DNA from 2 places in the Paenibacillus sp. AK121 genome. Region 1 is predicted to be linked to the other one. Evidence: riboswitches for the same ligand, from Rfam matches in the RefSeq annotation. Region 1 holds a riboswitch; the other holds the start of a gene.

Region 1 (7,588 bases):
CCAGTCCCCACCATCTCTAACGCCCCGATAACTTGCCGGATACGGTCCTTGACTGAAATTTCGTCCCGATGAACACGGGTTACCGTCGTACGTCGTTCAGCTTTGCGCAATGCACGCTGAAAGGCCGCGACCAAATCACTTGCATGCAGCCCATGCACCGGATTCGCGGGTTCGGTTGGCAAGAATGCGCTCAAATCTTCCGGCTCCTTGCCATAAATCAGACTCCGTTCCCACTCACGTTCACTCAGGTGGCGAGCAATCCCTTTGTATTTGCGATACTCCACCAGCTTGCGAACCAGTTCCTCGCGTGGATCATAGTCCTCTTCTTCATAATAATCCAAATCGTCATATTCCATCACAGGTGGCTTGGGAAGCAACAATTTACTCTTAATGGATAAGAGCGTCGCCGCCATCACTAGAAACTCGCTTGTAATGTCCAGCTCCAGCTCCTGCATACTGTGCAAAAAAGCCATGTACTGATCAGTAATATCGCTAATCGGGATATCCTGAATGTCAATCTCGGCTTTATCAATCAGATGCAACAGTAGATCCAGCGGACCCTCGAATGTTTCCAGCTTGTAATTTACGACTGTCAATGTGCTTCCCCCTGCCTTACTCCAATCATCATTCAACAATACCTTTCCCCATTAGCACTTATGCTCTACGTTATCAATCCCTCTTTCTGTAGTATATACGTCATCGCCTTGCTTAACAATCCAATCCCTTTTCCACTTTGCAGTTTATGCCGTTCTTTCAGCCATTTATATCATTAGAACTGCTTACCGAGATTGGCCATTTCAATCGCAGCCAGCGCAGAATCCCAACCTTTATTACCAGCCTTCGTACCTGCTCGTTCAATAGCCTGCTCAATATTTTCCGTAGTCACTACACCAAAAATAATAGGGACACCCGTTTTCAGACTGCTTGCCGCCACACCCTTGGCCACTTCATTGCAGACGATATCATAGTGTGAAGTAGAGCCACGGATAACCGTGCCAAGCGTAATGACGGCATCATATTTTCCGCTTGCAGCCATTTTTTGTGCAATAAGTGAGATTTCAAATGCACCCGGCACCCATGCTACATCAATTTCATCTTCCTGTGCACCATGTCGTTGAAGTGCGTCAAGCGCACCACTTAACAGTTTGCTTGTAATAAACTCATTAAATCTGCCCACCACAATACCATACTTTAAACCACTTGATACAAGATTACCTTCCAGAAAACGTGCCATTCTTATCAACCTCTCTTTTTTTGAATTTTTTTACAATGACAAACGACGACGGTATTCAATTAAATGTTGAATGCTAATCAGCTTCAGTTGATGTCGCTTGGCGATCACGGCCAAATCAGGCAAGCGGGCCATTGAGCCATCTTCTTTTATAATTTCGCAAATGACCCCGGCCGGCTTGAAGCCGCTGAGTCGTGCCAGGTCGACAGCCGCTTCAGTATGACCGGCGCGTTGCAAGACCCCACCATCGCGAGCAATTAGCGGGAACATGTGACCAGGTTTGCGGAAATCGCTGCCCGTGATTGCTTCTTCGGCTAAGGCGCGAACAGTCAAAGAGCGCTCGGCCGCTGAAATCCCCGTTGTTGTCTTCATATGATCTACCGATACCGTAAAGGCGGTACCGTGAAAATCTGTGTTTTGCTCTACCATAGGATGCAATTCCAATGCCTCGGCTCTGTGCTGTGTGATCGGCACGCAGACCAACCCGCGACCTTCTGTAATCATGAAGTTGATGACCTCAGGCGATGCTTTCTCAGCCAAAGCGATAAAGTCGCCTTCATTTTCCCGCTGTTCATCATCCACTACAATAACGACTTTGCCGTTCTTTAAATCCTCCAATGCTTCTTCGATGGAATCCAATCGAATCTCTTCGTCATGGTGCAACTCGCCCTGCTCCATGATGTTTGTCGTCGCACTTATTTGGATGCCTCTATCCATAACCCTCTCCTCCTTATGTCTTATGTCACGAATGCTCCTGAACCAAATTTTCTATCATTCTGTATCAGGCTGTATCAAGCAAAGCCGTGTTTCGCCAAATAGTCCAAACTAAGAGGAGCTTGATCTGCTCTCTCCATCGGTACTGAACCTCTGTAATGTAAAAGTTGCTCCACATATTTGCCCAATATGTCGCATTCAATATTCACAGTGTCTCCCTCACGTTTGGCTTGTAAGGCCGTTTCAGCTAAGGTGTGGGGGATAATGGATACGGCAAAGCTATCTCTCGTACGCTGCGCGACTGTGAGGCTGATACCATCAATTGTAATTGACCCTTTGAGGAGAACATATTTAAATAATGCTTGATCAGAAGGCTCAACTTCGAACACAACTGCATTCTGGTCTGATGTTACTCCGCGAATTGTACCCGTCCCGTCCACATGTCCCTGTACGATATGTCCTCCGAACCTTCCATTCGCCGCCATCGCTCGCTCCAGGTTGACTCGGCTGCCGGATCTGAGTTCCCTTAGATTACTGCTGCGAAAAGTCTCTGGCATCACATCAACCTTAAAATCTTTAGTACCAATCTGTATTGCCGTCAGGCAAACCCCATTTACCGAGACACTATCGCCGATTTTCAAATCGCCCAATACCACAGAACCCGAAATCCCCAGCACCATCGCTTCACCGCTCTTAGAAATACTTTGAATGCGACCCACTTCCTCGACCAATCCGGTAAACATGCTTTCACTCCTTTCCACTACATTTCAGTTTATCCCTAATTCATCTGCTGTAAGCGCAAATAACCCCCAGTCAGGATTCAATCCGTCATGGGGGTGATGAGAGTCACATATGTAGTATACAAGCGCAGTTCATGTATGTCTTAAAATGACATGAAATCATAGGTTTGCCAAAAGAAAGCATGATCGAAGGTACAGCAATTACGCTCAGAACGTTATCAAAAAGAAAGCTTAATCAAAGCTGTCGTCCGATACTGTCCTACAACGAAATAAGCCGTACGCATTTTTACGTATGCTAAAAATTGGCACATGTCACGTCATACACATGCGCTTCGTATCCTTCTCCCATCCAGACTATACTGTCGGTCCCGGAATTACACCAGGTCCACCTTCTGCTGATTGTTCAGCATCCGGGTCACGGACTAAGCCATGCTGAGTTCGCAGAAGCGATTCACAAACATGTCATCACCGCCGGTGGGGAATTTCGCCCCGCCCCGAAGGATCTTGCTCTTATTTAATTGAATTAACATTAAACTTGTTACGTATATTAGCACCGACTTCAAAAAAAAGCAAGTTATCTAATAGAAGCTCCTGCTTTGGTTTTGACATATTGGCTGGAGAGTTCTTCAAACCAGGTTTTATCATTCATATGAAGTGCCAGATCAATCAGATCGGCCAGTTCGTCGACTCCAAGCTGTGTATCATGGTCAAAGGTAATAACGGCCGAAGCAACAGGTCCTCGCTCTCCTTCAGAACATGCTTCATAATCCAGTCGTACATCCACATGCCCATCAATAAACTCGCATTTTAGAAAATAAATAATTTCACACATTAAAATAGGGCGCACTTGTGTTTCTAACACACAATCCATCACCTTGGCAGAATAATGCTGGTTCGTCAGCGTGAATTTGTGTTCTGTTGCCGCCAGCGATGCCCGTCCAAAATCATCCGTAAACTTGAGTTCCACTGGCGTGATGTTCATAACCTTGGGGATTTGCTTCTTTATAATTTCAATTATTTCAACTGTATTCAGCTTAATCATTACCTGCACCTCATTGCATCTTAAAATTCAAAAGAAAACTTTATAACATGCCTTCTATAGGCCTCCACTCCTATATCGGAAATCATTACCTGTTTTTTTATGCTTCAACCCATAAACGCAAAAAAAGATTCCTTGCGCAGCAAGCGCAAGGAATCTCAATCGAACTGGTGCCGAAACAGCGGCTAACAATGTTACACGATTATTATACAAAAAAACAGAACTATAACTCCGAAATTTCATGTTTCTTTTTCAGGATAGTCCAGCGACGCTCAATCTCCTGCTCAAAGGTAGCCAGCGTTGCTTCCTCTTTGAGAAGATGCTTCGTTTTACCCATTAATTTCAGCCATTCTGCGGCTGGAATCCGTTTTCCCTTGTCTTCCGGATTGTACGTAATCGTCGTGCTTCCCTGTTCGATTTCGTACAAAGGAAAGAAGCAAGACTCAACTGCGGCGCCTACGATGCTAGTACCCAGTCTGTCTTCGGATTTCCAGTTGAGCGGGCAAGCGCACAGAATTTTACCATAAGCCGTACCGACGTTGTTGGCATACCATTGAGCCTTGGCCGCTTTGCGCAGCATATCCTGCGGATGGCTTTCGGCTGCGGTAAAAGCATACGGGATGTTACAGGCGGCCATGATTTGTACGGTATCCTTATGATGCCCTTGCTTCCCTTTTTGCATTTTCCCTACACCCGATGTACTGGTCATATGCCCCATTGGAGTGGAGTACGATTGCTGCGAACCTGTATTCATGTACCCCTCGTTGTCATATTCCAGCATAATCAGTTTATGGTTACGCAGAGCCGCACCAATTGCAGAACCCATACCGATATCCATCCCACCGTCACCACTGATCATGATAAAGGTTGGATCATCAGATATCTTAATTTCATTACGTCGCTTCATCTCCATGTAAGCTTCCAGCGCACCTGAAAGGGTAGCGGCCCCGTTTTGAAAAAGATTGTGGATCATCGGTTGCTTGTGTGATGTATATGGATACCCTGTCGTCACCACATAAACGCAGCCAGTCTGGAATAGTACGACAATATCGCCTTCAATTCCTTTAAAAAATAGCTCAAGCGCAGACAAGGCTCCACAACCAGGACAAGCCCCATGCCCTGGTGTAAGACGGCGTGGTTTGGTTGTCAACGAACGCAGAGGTGGTACCTTGACTTTGAGCTTCCCAGTCGCCTCGTCCGGCGTAACCTGAATCAGCCCCGTACGGTATGCATTGCCACGTGGTGGCTGCATGACTTGCGGCATCACCTTGTCTGGAGAGCCTGGATTAACCCCGTAATAATCAAAAGGCTTCTCCGCGCGTCCAGCCTCTGCCGCCTGAATCGCAAGCTGGAAGAAGGCCTCTGCATCTTCCGCATAAAAGTCCTTACCACCCAAGCCAAAGATACGGCTTAACACGATGGTTTGGTTCAACGGGTCCTCCTGCAACGCCGCCTTGATTTCGTGCGTCAAATTACCGCCATCCGATCCGTATGAATCTGCACGTTCACCCACCAGCAGCGCCTTGACATGACGCAATGCCTCTCGCAGTTGTGCAGCAGGAAATGGCCGGATGATATTCGGACGAATCACACCGGCTTTAATGCCGCGCGTGCGGAGTTGATCCGCCACATCCTTGGCCGATTCGGCCGCCGAGTTCAGCAGGAAGACCGCAACCTCGGCATCTTCCATATGATACAGGTCCAAAATCGGATATTCCCGCCCGGATAAAGCGGCATATTCTGCTGCTACCTGCTCATATACTCCTTCTGAAAGCTTCAACGCTTTGGACAGTTGAGCGTGATTATTCGTCAGGTCATCGCCGTTCATATGCGCACCCACAGTGACAGGATGATCAAAATCCGTAATATTCGGATAATTTAGGTTCGGGTTGGGGCCTACAAAATCGCGCACGGTCTCTGCATCGGCAAAATATTGCACTTTACGTTTTTGATGGGACGTATAAAAACCGTCGTATGCGACCATTACAGGCAATCGTACATCGCTATGCTCTGCAATTTTCAGGGCCATAATGTTCATATCATACACAGCCTGTGGCGTACTTGCCGTCAAAATGACCCAGCCTGTATTCAAACCATAATACAGGTCCGAATGATCCCCCCGAATATCCAAGGGACCACTGACAGCTCTTGTCACCAGATTCATAACCATAGGAAAACGGGTACCCGACTGAACAGGCAACTGCTCCAGCATGTACAGGAAACCTTGCGAACTGGTAGCGTTCACAACCCGCGCTCCTGCTGCCGCAGCTCCATAACAAATCCCTGCCGATCCGTGTTCTCCATCTGCTGCAACCAGTTTAATATTATGCTGACCACGCGTTTTCATTTGATCTAGATACTGGGCTACCTCAGTCGATGGCGTAATCGGGAAATATCCCATCATATGATAATTGATCTGCGCAGCCGCTGTAGCTGCCATTTCATTACCGGATTCGAATGTTGTCACTTGTGCGGCGCCCGTCTGTTTGAGTTCTTCCTCCAGCTTTGCCATTACGCACGCCCTCCTTCATATACTGGAAATTGGTGGGCAACGCGATTCTGCTCCGCCCAGCCCCATTGTTCGCGACGCGAGCTTAATGCCCCCGACGGGCAAATATCTACACACTTCAGACACCCTTTGCAATACTGGTAATCAATCCCTTGCAAAAACGGCATCATTCTTCCGCGTTTGTCTGCTTGCTCTTCCCATACAAAGCAGTAATCCGGGCAAATCGAATCACACTTGGCACAATGAGTACATTTATCAGCTTCATACTCAGGTACATAACCCTGACGTGAACCACTAACATCTTTCGTCATGCTGTTGCCCTGAGTTGCAATAACGCCCCCCAGCAATTGAGTTTCGTACCCTAGCAAAGGCTGCGGACGTTCAAAAACCCGATCCTGCGCGTCAGCAGTAACCGGATATACATGTAGTTGCATTTCTTCAAAACCACGATTAAACGTACGCAGATTAGGTTCCACTAATTGTGGATTTTTCTTTTCAAAAGTACTGCGAATAACCGATCTCATTGCTTCCGGGTCCAGGAAATCACAGACACGGAACAAGGCACCTAGCATGGACGTATTTAGTTTGGTCCGCTCTTCCAGTGCGATGCCCATCGCATCCACCACTGCTAATGTACCGGATACCAGTCCCAAATCAGCCCGTATTTCTTCTGCCGGACGTGTGGAATTGACCACTACAATCCCATCTGCTGGCAGGCCGCTGATTACATTTACCGTTTTGTATAACGTTTCATGGAAAATGCCTACCACATGCGGTTGCTCGATCGGACTGTGATCGCGAATATCCACCTCCGGCTCACAGAAGCGAACAAAGCTTTTAACTGGAGATCCCTTCTTTTCCGAACCGTAGGATGAGAAATTTGAAGCATTCAGTCCCAGACCAAGTACCCCGGTTTCGGCCAACATTTTGCCAGCCAGATTTGCGCCGAGTCCACCAATGGATTCCAGCCGGATTTCAAAAAATCCGAGTCGATTTGTGCGCGTTAAAATAGACAATGTGATAAGCCCCCTTCTTTTCCAACTCTTACTGAGCTTGAATACTCATATAAAATAAATGGAAAATGCATTCTTATGAAAAGGCTATCACAACACTTACTTTTCGAATGTGATCTTACGCACTGTAATACCTACGTGATTGTAAAAATCAGCAAACCGTCAAACAAAAGACAACAAAAGCCGCCCTGTCCAAAGACAGAACGGCTTAGGTGCAACGCTATTTAAAGGAATTCAAATCATGCATGTAATGGTAAATTACACGTCAAATACTTTAACCTCTTTCATTTTGTCGCCTTGTTTTACAGCATCAATGAATTCCATACCTTTGGTTACTTTACC
Region 2 (7,588 bases), on a different contig from region 1:
GCAGCATTTTGGAGTTTTATGATCTGCTGACGGCTCAGGGTTTTACGGTACATATTGATATCCCGGAGCATCCTATACATACCTTGGGGAACGAAGGAGCCATTGGGCGGGTGCTGAGCAATCTGATTTCGAATGCCATTCGCTACGGGGCAGAGGGTCGAACGCTAGGCCTGACGCTGTCAGAACAGCAGGATACGGTGCGTATAGAGGTGTGGGATCGTGGAAAAGGCATACAGGAGCCGGAGCAGGATAAGGTTTTTGAACGCATGTACACACTTGAGGATTCCCGTAATAAGGCGGTACAGGGCAGTGGACTGGGTCTTACGATTGCCAAGCGCCTGGTTGAATGCATGAATGGAGAGATGCAATTGACCAGCAAGCCTTATGAGCAGACCGTCTTCTCTTTTACCTTGAAGAAGATCAACTATTAAGCGAGCTGCTCAACTTAATAAATTTGTAAGGATTACGAAAGAAAAATGAACATTTCGCCCTTTATTCTTGAATTATCAACAGCACACGAAGGGAGAACACCCATGACTTACATATTACGTACACATCAGCTGACCAAAGCCATGAAGGGCAATGAAATTGTAGCAGGGGTCAGTATGAATGTGCGCAAGGGGGAAACCTATGGCTTTCTCGGTCCCAATGGAGCGGGCAAGACGACGGTGATGAAAATGATTACCAACCTGCTCAAGCCAACATCGGGCGAGATTGAACTGTTCGGTGAAAAGCTAACGCCACAGTCTTATCATCTGCTCGGACGGATGGGTTCGATTATTGAATATCCGATTTTTTATGAAAGGCTGACAGCTCAGCAAAATCTCGAACTTCATTGTGAATACATGGGCTATTATAATAAGCAGGCTGTCCGGGATGCACTGGAATTAGTGAACTTGCGGAATGCAGATGACAAGCCGGTAAAAGACTTTTCACTAGGAATGAAGCAGCGTCTCGGGATTGCCCGAGCCATTGCGACCAAGCCGGAGCTACTCATTTTAGATGAACCGATTAACGGTCTGGACCCAGTGGGAATCAAGGAAATTCGGCAGTTATTCCATATGCTATGCAAGGAATATGGGATGACGCTGCTCGTGTCCAGTCATTTATTAGCGGAAATTGAGCAGATTGCGGATACAATAGGCGTGATTAATCACGGACGGCTGATTGAGGAAGTTTCGATGGAACAGGTACGGGATACCAATACGGAATATATCGAATTTACGACCAACGATTGCAAAAAAGCAGCCTACATCCTCTCCCACCATCTGAGTCTGAATAATATAAAGGTGCTTAATGAACAGAGTATACGTATTTACGATACTAGTGTACCGCAGAAGCAAATTACGAAAACGCTCATTTTAAATGATGTAGAGGTCGATTCCATTCATCAGAAGAGCAGTACGCTGGAAGACTACTTTTTACGTCTGTTACATGGAGGGGATCACCATGCTTAAATTGATACAGTTGGAGATGAAAAAGCTTCATCTGGCGGGTTATATCCGTTCAGCGCTGATCGCCAACGCCTGTATTCTAGGGTTACTTAGTACTATTGGGCTGGACAGCCACATTGAAGGAGTACCCGAATTTACACAGTACGCTCAGCTTCTCGATCTTATGGACAATATGGTGAGAGCAACGTTTATTGTATTTGCCTCCGTTCTACTGTGCCGTTTTATCGTAGGAGAATTTAAATCCAAATCGATTACAATCTTGTTCATGTATCCGATTCATCGTCAAAAGCTAATGATCGCCAAGCTCTTGATTGTACTGATGTTTACGTTTTTATCTATTGTAATATCGGAAATCATCATTACGGCTGCGATTCATTTGCTCAACCAGTTTGTCATAATTGTACCGGATAAGCTTACTCTTTCCATACTAGCCGACCAATCGGCACGTACGCTAATCAATGCCGTTGCCGCCAGTTTTATGGGATTGGTTCCGCTGTATATGGGAATGCGAAGATACTCTGTACCCACGACCATTGTGACCTCGATTCTGATTGTAGCATTGCTTTTCTCCAATAATAACGGTGCTACCCTTAGCTCCATTGCCCCCGTGCAAATCAGCTTCTCTGTACTGGGAATGCTTGTGGCTTATGCGGCCATTCGGCGCATTGAGTATAAGGATATTGCCTAGTAATCAGGATTAAACATAGAACGCTTTCATAAAAAAATGAAAATCCTTGCTTGATATACACACATTTTTCACTGGACTTCATTCCAAAACAGGTATATCCTATAGGAGAAATTAAAAAACGGAATAAGGATCTTCGGGGTAGGGTGAGATTCCTAACCGGCGGTATGGCTCATGGAGCTAAGCCCGCGACTCTGTATCTGGCAACAAGATACGGACTGATTTGGTGAGATGCCAAAGCCGACGGTAAAGTCCGGATGGAAGAAGATCGAAATATGAACATGCCGCAAAGTCGATGAATACTGCATTATGGTTGTGCAGTGACTTCATTTAACTTGCATCAAACGGCAAGTTTATTTGATCAACCCCCGTCTTGCATGGCCTTCGCCATGGACGGGGGTTTTTGTGCCACCGGTCCTGTATTCGCAAGGAGCTAAATAAGTATGAGTCAATCATCAACTGTACTAACATCCAAGGATTTTGATCGTAGCTCCCACATGAAAAGCGGTTTTTGGCTAGTCGCAATTGGAGCGGCCTTGTGGGGCGCAGACCCGCTGTTTCGTATTATTTTGTTAAAATCATTTACCTCAGCACAAATCGTACTGATGGAGCATGTACTGCTCTTTATCGCTCTGACGCCGATGCTGTGGAAGCATCGCGAGGAGCTTAAAACGATACGATTTCGTCAGGTTTTCGCTATTTTGTTTGTCTCATGGGGTGGCTCGGCACTGGCCAGTGTGATTTTCACCATGGCACTCAGCAACGGTGATCTGAATGCCGTACTTTTACTTCAGAAGCTTCAACCTTTGGTTGCTATTATTCTGGCCCGCGTGATATTGAAGGAAATGTTACCGCGTCATTTTGGAATATTAATTGTCATCGCTCTGTTCGGGACGTATCTTCTGACCTTCGGTTGGTCGCTTCCCTTTGGACATGTTCATGATTTTGTTCAAGTTGGTAGTCTGCTTGCACTGGGTGCAGCGATTCTGTGGGGCGGTTCGACCGTTATGGGCAGCTACTTGCTCCGTTCGATGAAATATGAAACGGTAACCTCCCTTCGCTTCATGGTGGCGCTCCCTCTGCTCATTGTTCTCACCTCTGTGGAGCATGCTCCGTGGAATATGCCTACAGGTACATGGGCGGGCGCAGCTGTAATTATCAACTTGCTGCTGCAGGCATTGCTTCCGGGTCTTCTCAGCTTATTACTGTATTACAAAGGCTTAAGTACAACCAAAGCTTCTTATGCTACGATGGCAGAATTGAGCTTTCCTATGGTAGGTGTTGTGATTAACTGGATCGCTTTCCAACAAATCGTTACCGTAGCGCAATTAACTGGTTTTATGCTTATCTGGGTTACACTCTTTATGATTTCTCGTCAGCAAAAAAATTAACAGATCCATTTGCTTTATACTCACCTCAAGCCAAATCATGAAGGTGCTTTTGCATCTCTGATTTGGCTTTTTATGTATGCATATTCATACCGTGATTAGCCCTTAAGAACTATTTTTTAAAAAATGTACCTAAAACATGCCTTGATTCATCATTTTTTAAGATTACATCTATAAAATCAGTCGATTTCTGTCGAATAAAACAATGTAGTGACCATCAGACACAGAGGAGAAAAAACATGACTAAAGAAAAACAAACAGTTCCGTGGTGGAACAGGTTTCTCAAGCAATTTTATTTAATGAGGACAAAATTAATCATTTCTTTTTTGGCTGTGTTATTGATTCCGAGCTTACTTATTGGATACTTTTCTTATCAGGGGGCTACGACACAGCTCAGTCAGCAAATGGCTAATTCCGTATACACGAATCTGTATCTGATCCAAAGCAATGTCAATCAGTATGTATCCCCGATCATGAAGGACGTGGACGTCCTTACCAGTGAAATCCAGGCTGATTCCATTGGTTCCGATCAAGAAGCCCTTCAGAAAAAATTGGATGACATCGTCAAAGCTCATCCTGAGTTAGATGCCGCGCTCCTTGGCAATGCGAAAGGAGAATATATCCGTTCTCCGCTAAAAAAGGAGGCTGATTATGATCCTAGGGAGAGAAAATGGTACAAAAATGCGATGCTACATAAGGGCAACATATTTGTCGGTGTTCCAGTTGCCAGCGTTACGACAGGGAACCTAGTAGTTAATGTATCGGCAACGCTGAAGAACGGTGAAGGGGCTGTTGCATTGGCTTTGAATCTGGACAAGATGGGGGACAGTCTGCAGTCTGTTAAGATAGGCGAACGCGGAGGACTCATCATTGTTGATTCTGATCATAAGGTTGTATCTGGAGCTGGAACAGCCTTTGACAAGACTGGCAAAAAACCGGCTGACACTATGGAGGGACTTCCCAAAGTGGCGGCAACCGGAGAAAATGATACTCCTTCCGTGTCGCAAATTAAATTTATGAATCGGGATGTGCTGGCCTTTACACTTAAGGACCCTCTCACTGGATGGAATATTGTTGCATTATCGGATCTGGAGGATTATAGTGATGCAGCCCAACCGATTCTGAGGCAAAGCCTGATTGTAATTGTTATTTCCATACTGGCCGCTGCGATCATCATAGTGCTAATGATCCGCTCATTCCTGATCCCTCTCAAGAAGCTGCAAGCAGGAACACGGATCGTCCGTGATGGAAATCTGACCGAACGTGTTAATATATCTAGAAAGGACGAGTTCGGCGAGCTGGCACAGAATTTTGACCAGATGACACATTCCTTGCATACGATGGTCTCCGAGGTCAACCAAACGTCCTCACGGCTTGCTTCCTCTTCTCTGGTAATCAAGGAAAGCACAGAACAAACGACGGAATCCGTACAACACGTAGCGGAAACGGTTATGGAATCCGCAGAAAATGCAGCAACCAGCGCCGAGGCATCCGAGCAAACTGCCAATGCCGTTGAAGAAATGGCGAAGGGTGTCAGCACGATTGCCGAATCGGCAAGCTCCATCGTGGATTCAGCAGGACAAACCGAGCAAGACGTAGCTCAAGGCAGTCAAATGATTAGCCATGTGCGGACACAGATGGACCGCATTCTGGAAGCTGTAAGCCAAACGGCTAGTCTGATGGATGAGCTATCCCAACTCTCGGACGATGCGAAGCAAATGAATGCGGCTATAGCTGCCATTGCCAAGCAAACTAATTTGTTGTCCCTGAACGCATCTATTGAAGCCTCCAGAGCAGGCGAAGCTGGGCGTGGCTTTGCCGTAGTCGCTATAGAGGTACGCAAACTGTCGGAACAGTCCAAGGAAAGCGCTGATTCCATCAGTCAGATCATTACGCAGATGCTCGATTTGATTCAACGCTCTACCGCCACGATGAATGGCAATGTTCGTAATCAGGTGGGTGAAGGATTACGAATTAGCCAAGATGCAGAAGGTGCATTTGCGAATATTGAACGCTCAACTTCTCACATTGTGGAACAAATTCAAAGTGTATCCGCTGCTGCTGAACAAATCTCAGCCAGTACAGAGGAAGTTTCCGCCACTGTTACCCATTTGGCAAGCCTATCACGCAATTCGGCGGACAGTTCGCAGACAACCTCCGCTGCCGCTCAAGAGCAAATGGCAGCCATGGAGGAAATCGCATCTTCCTCACAAGAGTTGTCCAACATGGCACAGGATCTGCAAGAGCTGGTTAAGCGATTTAAGATTTAACCTACACATTGCATCGTTGCAGTTTCATGCTAGTAAGATGGGCAGCAGTACATCTAATTACTAGAGGATTTTTCAAAATCCTGACTAACAAAGCCTTCGTCCGCATACAAAATACGGGCGAAGGCTTTTTCGTTGGTTCCTTTAGACAATGTCTCGTATTTACCTATATGCTCATCTGCCCCGTTAGTTGGCGGCGTCTATCCCCTTCTGGATCATGTTCCACCATAATATTCTGATGAAAAATGGCTGTAGCTCGCTGTTGCTTGTCGTACATCGGCCATGCCGTCTCAGGCAGCATAGGCTCCCCATCACGTGCAAAAGCAATCCATGCCTGCTGCATATCATGAGCGAGCTTCTGCATCGAAGGCTGAATCTCTAATCCAAGCTTGCCTAGCAGCTCCAGATTGTCGAAAACAAAAGCAATCTCTGCACCGTGAACCGCTTGTCCGAAAGTTGGATGTCCCGGCAGGGTCCAATCAAAACGATACATCCATACCGATGCATACGCCGACTGTGCAGCGGCAAGAGCCAGCGCGGGACGCCAAAAAAAGAGATCGGTCAACATTTGCGCCTGTTCCTCAATGGTAACTGGAAAAGGCTCTATCAGGTCGCCAATGTCGGACATGCCTGTCATCATTTCTAATGCCTGACGTGCTGTTGGCTTGTTCATTAGATGGGATTCTTTGCGGATGAAATAGTTCCCCTCATGCAAGTTCGTTCCAATCATAACAGATACCTGTTTGGCTGAGCCTTGGGCGATTGCAGACAGGGGTACATCCGGCAAGGTCACCCCGTCTACAACGGGTTGATAAATCATCGCCATCCCTGGTCCGATGACTTCATGTGTTTTTGCCATAGCGAGCATCAACGCATCTGTCGGCAACGTAAACAATCGCTCAGGATGCTGAGTGTCTACACCCAGTTGCTGTAAATACACAGCCGCCACTTGCTCGGCCTGTGCAGTTGGCAACACCTGCGATGCCCCGCTCTGCAAAATTGCACGCTGGAACAGCCCCTCAGCGGCTGGCATCGCCAATAAAGCGGCAATACTCATCGCGCCTGCCGATTCACCGAACACCGTTACTTCATCCGGGTTGCCGCCAAAGGCAGAAATATGATCCCTAACCCATTTCAGTGCAGCGATTTGATCCAACAGTCCGGCATTTGAGGTCAGCCCATTTCCCTTTGGAGTCAAATGCAAAAATCCTAACGGCCCTAACCGATAATTGACCGTAACTACAACAACATCGCCATTCTTCGCCATGTGTTCCCCGTCATATAAAGGTATAATCCCAGATCCAGTGACAAAGGCACCACCATGAATCCACACCATCACCGGACGTCCCTTCTCAGGAGCCTTCGAAGCTGGTGTCCAAATGTTCAGGTACAAGCAATCCTCGGACTGCTCTGGCGGTTCCACCAGATTTCCAGTCATACTTTCAGCGGAGGGCATGGGTTGCGGACAGATGGGTCCGAAACTCGTCGCAGTCCGTACACCCTCCCACGGCTCCAAAGGCTGTGGCCCATGAAAACGTAGTTTTCCAACAGGAGGCTGTGCATATGGAACACCTTTCCACACATGATATCCATTCCTTGTTTCCCCACGTAATTGACCTAAACGAGTATGTACTGTAACACTCTCCATCATGAACCCTCCTTTATCTCGTATGTTTAACATAACGGTATAATATCAATCTTTACATATCTCTATTATACCCTTTGTGCAGGACCAAACCAAAAAATACCGGAAGCGCTTTTGCGCTCCGGCATTTTGTAAACAGGATGGGCGGA

Evidence for each region. Region 1 has a riboswitch for FMN ahead of ribE (riboflavin synthase). Riboswitches for the same ligand answer to the same signal wherever they lie in the genome.
Region 2: another riboswitch for FMN. It lies ahead of KSP24_RS09175 (DMT family transporter); the one in region 1 lies ahead of ribE (riboflavin synthase).

The regions. Positions count from the first base shown of each region.
Region 1 covers NZ_JAHPJM010000003.1:260,000-267,587, forward strand. Annotated here, with positions in the region: gene KSP24_RS07495 (segregation and condensation protein A) at 1-596, opposite strand, end outside; gene ribH (6,7-dimethyl-8-ribityllumazine synthase) at 770-1,234, opposite strand; gene ribB (3,4-dihydroxy-2-butanone-4-phosphate synthase) at 1,265-1,948, opposite strand; gene ribE (riboflavin synthase) at 2,023-2,688, opposite strand; FMN riboswitch at 3,019-3,191, opposite strand; gene KSP24_RS07515 (IDEAL domain-containing protein) at 3,260-3,727, opposite strand; gene KSP24_RS07520 (thiamine pyrophosphate-dependent enzyme) at 3,948-6,236, opposite strand; gene KSP24_RS07525 (2-oxoacid:acceptor oxidoreductase family protein) at 6,236-7,249, opposite strand; gene KSP24_RS07530 (peptidylprolyl isomerase) at 7,505-7,588, opposite strand, start outside.
Region 2 covers NZ_JAHPJM010000004.1:85,732-93,319, forward strand. Annotated here, with positions in the region: gene KSP24_RS09160 (sensor histidine kinase) at 1-431, shown strand, start outside; gene KSP24_RS09165 (ABC transporter ATP-binding protein) at 534-1,457, shown strand; gene KSP24_RS09170 (ABC transporter permease) at 1,450-2,142, shown strand; FMN riboswitch at 2,268-2,412, shown strand; gene KSP24_RS09175 (DMT family transporter) at 2,583-3,530, shown strand; gene KSP24_RS09180 (methyl-accepting chemotaxis protein) at 3,767-5,797, shown strand; gene KSP24_RS09185 (carboxylesterase/lipase family protein) at 5,961-7,442, opposite strand.